3 regions of the Bradyrhizobium sp. 2TAF36 genome follow, and region 2 is predicted to be linked to each of the others. Evidence: predicted binding sites of a transcription regulator. Region 2 holds the regulator's gene; each other region holds the start of a gene.
The links. Region 2 encodes PhoB, which activates phosphate uptake and scavenging genes when phosphate is short. Its sites were predicted from a motif close to TGTCATNNANCTGTCAT; they were not measured.
Positions count from the first base shown of each region.

Region 1 (2,263 bases), on a different contig from region 2:
GGCATAAGGCTTTGGAGCCAGGAGACTGCCCCGCAATGACCCCTTCCCGCGACATTTCCCGTCTGATCGAGATCATGGCGGCGCTGCGCACGCCGGTGACCGGCTGCCCCTGGGACCTCGAGCAGAATTTCGCGACGATCGCGCCCTACACGATCGAGGAAGCCTATGAGGTGGTCGAGGCCATCAGCCGCGGCGATCTCGACGATCTGCGCGAGGAGCTCGGCGACCTCCTGCTCCAGGTCGTGTTCCACGCCCAGATGGCTTCAGAACAGAATGCCTTTGCCTTCGGCGACGTCGTGGAGGCCATCACCCGCAAGATGATCCGGCGCCATCCCCATGTCTTCGCCGACAAGGACGGCAACCTCGCCGCCTCCCACGTCAAGGAAGTCTGGGACCGCATCAAGGCCGAGGAGAAAGCCGAACGTGCGGCGCGCCGGCCGCCGGAGGAAACGCCGACGCACAAGTCGTTACTCTCGGGCGTCAAGGCCGGTCAGCCCGCGCTGACCCGCGCGATGGAGCTCCAGCGCAAGGCTTCCACCGTCGGCTTCGACTGGAACGACCCGCGCGCGGTGCTGGCGAAAATCCGCGAGGAAGCCGACGAGATCGAGGCGGCGCTCGACCGCAACGACAGCGAGGGGCTGGCGGAAGAAACCGGCGATCTGATGTTCGCACTCGTCAATCTCGCCCGCCACGTCGACGCCGATCCGGAAGCCGCGCTGCGCGCGACGAATGCAAAGTTCGAGCGGCGGTTCGCCTTCATCGAGCGCGCGCTCGAGGCGCAGGGCCGGACGCTCCAGCAGGCGTCGCTGGCGGAGATGGACGCGCTGTGGAATGCGGCTAAGAGTGAGGCGAAACCGGTATCGGAGACTCGTTCGCAGGCCCGCCGCTAGCGTTGTGGGCCTGCTCCATCGGCGTACCCGCAAGGATCGAAGCGGTCGCGAAGGAGATATAGGTCAGCATCTTTTCCCGAATGCAGCGAGGCGGTCATGGCGGATCGCAGTCAAGCCATGAAACCGTCACGACAAGCAGTCTAAAGTTGAGCAACGGAGCCCGCGCAGCCGAAATCCCACCTCAGGTGAGTGCGATGCCATTAAAGCACTATTCGGTCCTCAAGGGACGCCCGATCGCGATGCGTTTCGGCACCGGCCAGTCGCCGCACTATCAAGTCCATGTCGTGGCCGACAACGCGGATTTCCGCATCGCCGTCAATGTGCAGTCAGCCGACGGAAGCGAAGTCGAGTTCCTGGTGCGATCGCACTTTGTCCATCCGATCACCGATCATCTCGCGGCGCTGCCGGAGGGCCTGCACCCGCAGCCGCCGAAGCCGGRCAGCATCGCGCTGGACTTCATTCGCGGCAATCTGATGCAGCCCCAGGAGATGATCCCGCTGCCGCTGTCGGTGCCCGGACCCGACAATGACCTCAACGAGAAGCTCGACCAGTTCGTCCAGCGCGCGCTCTCAAACGAAAGCGCGATGATCTACGCATTCGGTGAGACGTGGGGGCCGGAGACCAAAGCGGACAATTATTTCGGCTTCCGGCCGGGTCGCGGCATTCACGACATCCATATGAATCAGGGAAATCCGATCGGAAGGTTCTCGGGCGACAACGGGCCATGGCAAGACGGCGGGCTGGTGTTCGAATTCCCGGATCAGAAGCTATGGACGGCGGTCTTCCTCAAATTCCAGACGCAGGCCTGGCACACCGACGACAAGACCGGTGACCCCATCGATCTCGGCGCGCCGACACAGCCGCCAGATCCGACGGCTCCTCCGACCGGGCAAATGCCGGACGGACTCGTGCGCATCATCGCAGCACTCGTCAATGCCTTGAAGACGCCCGAGCGGGAAGTCGTCACGCTGCTCAATACAGCCGATCGCGACATCGATCTCACCGGCTGGATGCTGGCCGACAAGCAGAAGAACAAGATGGTCCTGTCAGGGAAGATCGCAGCCGGGGGCACGCTCGCAATCGTCGTGCAGAAGCCGATGGAATTGTCGAACCAGGGCGGCATCATTTCGTTGCTGGACGAGCGCGGGATCAAGATCCACGGCGTCGCCTATACCAAGGCGCAAGCGAAGAATCCGGGCCTGACCATTCCATTCTAGCGTTACGCGTCTCAACCCAGAAACGCGGATACGGTCGATATCGCATTCAAGCCGGTCGGGCGCACCGCGCCCTTCGGATCACGCCACGCGCGGCACGGCATCGAACCGGTTCACCACGATATCCCGCTTGGTCTCGTCGACCCGTACGGTCATGTC
Region 1 covers NZ_JBFRFR010000019.1:41,387-43,649, forward strand. Annotated here, with positions in the region: gene mazG (nucleoside triphosphate pyrophosphohydrolase) at 36-890, shown strand; gene AB4Z51_RS12960 (DUF2278 family protein) at 1,085-2,107, shown strand; gene hflX (GTPase HflX) at 2,186-2,263, opposite strand, start outside.
Region 1: a site for PhoB is predicted at 1,008-1,024, ahead of AB4Z51_RS12960 (DUF2278 family protein). Genes of this name have one in related genera too.

Region 2 (2,263 bases):
CGAGTTCGACGACACCAGCAAGATCTTCACGTCGCCGACCGACCGGCGCACGCAGGATTACATCACCGGCCGGTTCGGCTGAGGAGACGGAACATGGGTTCTGAACATACCGCAAAGGCCTTCGACACCGACCTCCAGGAGCTCACGCGCCTGGTCGCCGAGATGGGCGGCATCGCCGAGCGCATGATCGTCGATTCCGTCGACGCGCTGATCCGCCGCGACGTCGCGCTCGGCCAGCGCGTCGTGACCATCGACGCCGAGCTCGACGCGCTCCAGAAGAAGATCGAGGAGCGCGCCGTTCTCACCATCGCGCGCCGCCAGCCGATGGCGGTGGATCTGCGCGAGATCGTCGGCGCCATGCGCGTCGCGACCGATCTCGAGCGGATCGGCGACCTCGCCAAGAACATGGGCAAGCGCGTCGCGGCGCTGGAGACGGATTTCCATCCGCTCAAGCTGTTCCGCGGTCTGGAGCACATGACCGACCTCGTGCAGCAACAGGTCAAGTCGGTGCTGGACGCCTATGCCGCGCACGATCTGCCGGCGGCGATGGCGGTGTGGAAGGGCGACGAGGAAGTCGACGCCATCTGCACCTCGCTGTTCCGCGAGCTCCTCACCTACATGATGGAGGATCCGCGCAACATCTCGTTCTGCATCCATCTGATGTTCTGCGCCAAGAACATCGAGCGCATCGGTGACCACGCCACCAACATCGCCGAGACCGTGTTCTACATGATCGAGGGCCAGGCGATCACCGACAAGCGGCCGAAGGGCGACATGACGACCTTCGCCACGACGGTCCCGAACACTTAAGGAGCGACGAACACCATGGGCGCACGCATTATGGTGGTTGAGGACGAGGAAGCTCTCACCGAGCTTCTCCGCTACAACCTCGAAGGCGACGGCTATGACGTCGAGACGGTGATGCGCGGCGACGACGCCGACACCCGCCTCAAGGAGCACATCCCCGATTTGATCGTGCTCGACTGGATGTTGCCGGGCCTCTCCGGCATCGAGCTGTGCCGGCGGCTGCGCACCCGGCCCGAGACCAAGCAGCTCCCGATCATCATGCTCACCGCGCGCGGCGAGGAGAGCGAGCGGGTGCGGGGCCTTGCGACCGGCGCCGACGACTACATCGTCAAGCCGTTCTCGGTGCCGGAGCTGCTGGCACGCGTGAAGGGCCTGCTCAGGCGCGCCAGCCCCGAGCGGCTCGCCACGGTGCTCGCCTATGGCGACATCGAGCTTGACCGCGACAAGCGTCGCGTGGCGCGTTCGGGCCGGCCGATCGATCTCGGCCCGACCGAATATCGCCTGCTGGAGTTCTTCCTGGAGCATCCCGGCCGCGTATTCTCGCGCGAGCAGCTGCTCGACAGTGTCTGGGGCCGTGACATCTACATCGACGAGCGCACTGTCGACGTCCATATCGGCCGCCTGCGCAAGCTGCTCAATCTCGGCCGCGAGCAGGACCCGATCCGCACCGTCCGCGGTGCGGGCTACGCACTGGACGATCGCTTTGCGAAGGCGGAGCAGGCGTAAGCTTGGTGAGCTGCGGCCGCACCCTCGGTGTCGTCCCGGACAAGCGTAAGCGCAGGTCCGGGACACCCACAGCGAGTGGTTATTGTGTGAAAAGGTAACTCCGAGTCCCCGTAGCCACATCTTGCGGTGGTTAAGGGTCCCGGATCTGCGCGCGCTTGAGGCGCGCTTGTCCGGGACGACATCGGATTTGTTGAGCCGCCATCGTGTGACGGCTCCTTTCCGAGCTCAGAACGACCTCAGCGCGGACCCGGCTTCACCGGCGCGCGCCGGCGATCGGCCGCGGGCTGATACGCCACGCGCGAGTGCTGGGCGCAGTAGGGCAGGCCGGAGAGCGCCTTGCCGCCGCAGAAGAAGAAATCCGGGCTCGAGGGATCGCCGACCGGCCAGTGGCAGGTCGCCTCGTTCAGCTCCAGCAGCGACAGCCGCTGGCTCATCGGCACGACGTTGTCGTAGGTGACCGGTTCGGCCTCGACCTCGACTTCGAAGGCCTGCGCCAGCGCGGTGTTGCCGCGTGCGATCGGGCGGGTCACCCGCATCATGTGCTGGGCGGGGCGCGCCTTGCGCGGCCGCGGCGCTGCCGATGAAGGGCTCTTGGCGCGGCCCGACAGGCCGAGCCGGTGCACTTTGCCGATTACGGCATTGCGGGTCACATTGCCGAGTTCAGCGGCGATCTGGCTGGCCGAAAGTCCGGCCTCCCAGAGCTTTTTCAGCTGCTCGACGCGATCATCCG
Region 2 covers NZ_JBFRFR010000011.1:47,987-50,249, reverse strand. Annotated here, with positions in the region: gene pstB (phosphate ABC transporter ATP-binding protein PstB) at 1-82, shown strand, start outside; gene phoU (phosphate signaling complex protein PhoU) at 94-810, shown strand; gene phoB (phosphate regulon transcriptional regulator PhoB) at 826-1,533, shown strand; gene AB4Z51_RS08375 (GcrA family cell cycle regulator) at 1,770-2,263, opposite strand, start outside.

Region 3 (2,263 bases), on a different contig from region 2:
AAGCCAACGGGACTGACGGGAAGGGCGGCCTGATATGACAGCCTTGACGGACGACACGCTGCCGGTAACCCCGCGCGCGATGCGTGACGAGATGGTCGTGTTCGTGGTGATGGCGCTGCTGCTGGCGTCGGTGCCCTTCACGGGCGTCTATCCGTTCTTCGTGATGCAGGCGCTGTGCTTTGCGCTGCTTGCCTGCGCCTTCAACCTGCTGATCGGCTATGGCGGCCTGTTGTCGTTCGGCCACGCAATGTTCATGGGCACCGCCGGCTATTGCAGCGCGCACGCGCTGAAAGTGTGGGCGTTGCCGCCGGAGCTCGGCATCCTCGTTGGAATCGTCGCGGCGTTCGGGCTGTCGCTCATCACCGGCTATATCTCGATCCGCCGCCAGGGCATCTATTTCTCGATGATCACGCTGGCGCTGTCGCAGCTCCTGTACTTCATCTACCTCCAGGCGCCGTTCACCCATGGTGAGGACGGCATTCAGGGCATTCCGCAGGGGCGGATGTTCGGCTTGCTCGATCTCTCCAAGCCGACGGTGCTTTATTACGTCGTGCTGGCCGGCTTCCTCGCCGGCTTCCTGCTGATCTACCGCATCATCAACTCGCCGTTCGGTGAAGTGCTGAAGTCGATCCGCGAGAACGAGCCGCGCGCGATCTCGCTCGGCTACCGGACCGACCAATATAAATTCCTGGCTTTCGTCCTGTCCGGCACGCTGGCCGGCTTTGCCGGATCGCTGAAGGTGTTCGTGGCGCAGAATGCCTCGCTCACCGACGTGCACTGGACGATGTCGGGCGAGGTCGTGCTGATGACGCTGGTTGGCGGTCTCGGCACCATCTTCGGCCCCGTGGTTGGTGCCTTCGCGATCATCGCCATGCAGCAATATCTGGCGGGTTTTGGCCAATGGGTGACGGTGATCCAGGYCTCGATCTTCGTGGTCTGCGTGCTCACCTTCCGCCGCGGCGTCATCGGCGAAATCGCTCATTACTTCCGGCGCTCGCTCTAAGTCATTGATATCGCGCCAATTTCATTGGCGCGATAATCCGGTGGATGATCCTGCTTCGCGGGCGTGAGATGACACGCGCGCGGGGTGGAAATGGTCTATGACAGTTTCATGACGGTCCGTTCGGGCCGGGCCATTTCCAACCGGTAGCCTATCCCCATGATGCGATGGTTTCGCGCTTTCCTGCCCAAGGAAGAACGGTTCTTCGACCTGTTCGACCGCCATGCACAGACCGTGATCCAGGGCTCGATCGCACTCCAGGGCATGCTCAATGGGGGCGAGGAGACGCCGGTCTACTGCCAGCGTGTCAACCAGTTCGAGAATGACGCCGACAACATCACCCGTGAGGTGCTGACGGCGGTGCGCCGCACCTTCATCACCCCCTTCGACCGTGGCGACATCAAAAATCTAATCACCTCGATGGACGATGCCATCGACCAGATGCAGCAGACGGCCAAGGCCGTGATGCTGTTCGAGGTCCGCACCTTCGAGCCGCCGATGCGGGAGATTGGCGGGCTCCTGATCGAATGCGCCAATCTCGTGGGGCGCGCGTTGCCGCTGATGCAGTCGATCGGCCCGAACGTCGCGATGCTGACCGCGATCACGGAGGAGCTGGGCAAGCTGGAGGGCCGGGTCGACGATCTCCATGACATCGGGCTGAAGGAGCTGTTCCTCAAGCATCGTGATGGCAGCGCGATGGATTTCATCGTCGGCGTCGAGATCTACGACCATCTCGAAAAGGTGGCCGACCGTTTCGACGACGTCGCGAACGAGATCAACAGCATCGTCATCGAGCAAGTTTAGGGCAGGAGTCGCGCCGTGGATGCTGCGCTCGGACTTCCTGTCCTCGTCGGCTTGATCGCCGTCGCGCTGCTGTTCGACTTCCTGAACGGCCTGCACGACGCCGCCAATTCGATCGCGACCATCGTGTCCACCCGCGTGCTGCGGCCGCAATTCGCGGTGCTCTGGGCGGCGTTCTTCAATTTCATCGCCTTCATGGTGTTCGGGCTGCATGTTGCCCAGACCATCGGCACCGGCATCATCGAGCCCGCGGTGGTCGACGCCCAGGTGATCTTCGCGGCCCTTGTCGGCGCGATCGTCTGGAACCTGGTGACCTGGGGGCTGGGCATCCCGTCCTCGTCGTCGCATGCGCTGATCGGCGGTCTCGTCGGCGGCGGCATGGCCAAGGCGGGGATCTCGGCTGCGGTGTGGAGCGGACTGTCCAAGGCGGTGCTGGCGATCGTGCTGTCGCCGCTGGTCGGC
Region 3 covers NZ_JBFRFR010000005.1:29,035-31,297, forward strand. Annotated here, with positions in the region: gene AB4Z51_RS03815 (branched-chain amino acid ABC transporter permease) at 1-33, shown strand, start outside; gene AB4Z51_RS03820 (branched-chain amino acid ABC transporter permease) at 35-1,003, shown strand; gene AB4Z51_RS03825 (DUF47 domain-containing protein) at 1,160-1,804, shown strand; gene AB4Z51_RS03830 (anion permease) at 1,820-2,263, shown strand, end outside.
Region 3: a site for PhoB is predicted at 1,101-1,117, ahead of AB4Z51_RS03825 (DUF47 domain-containing protein). Genes of this name have one in related genera too.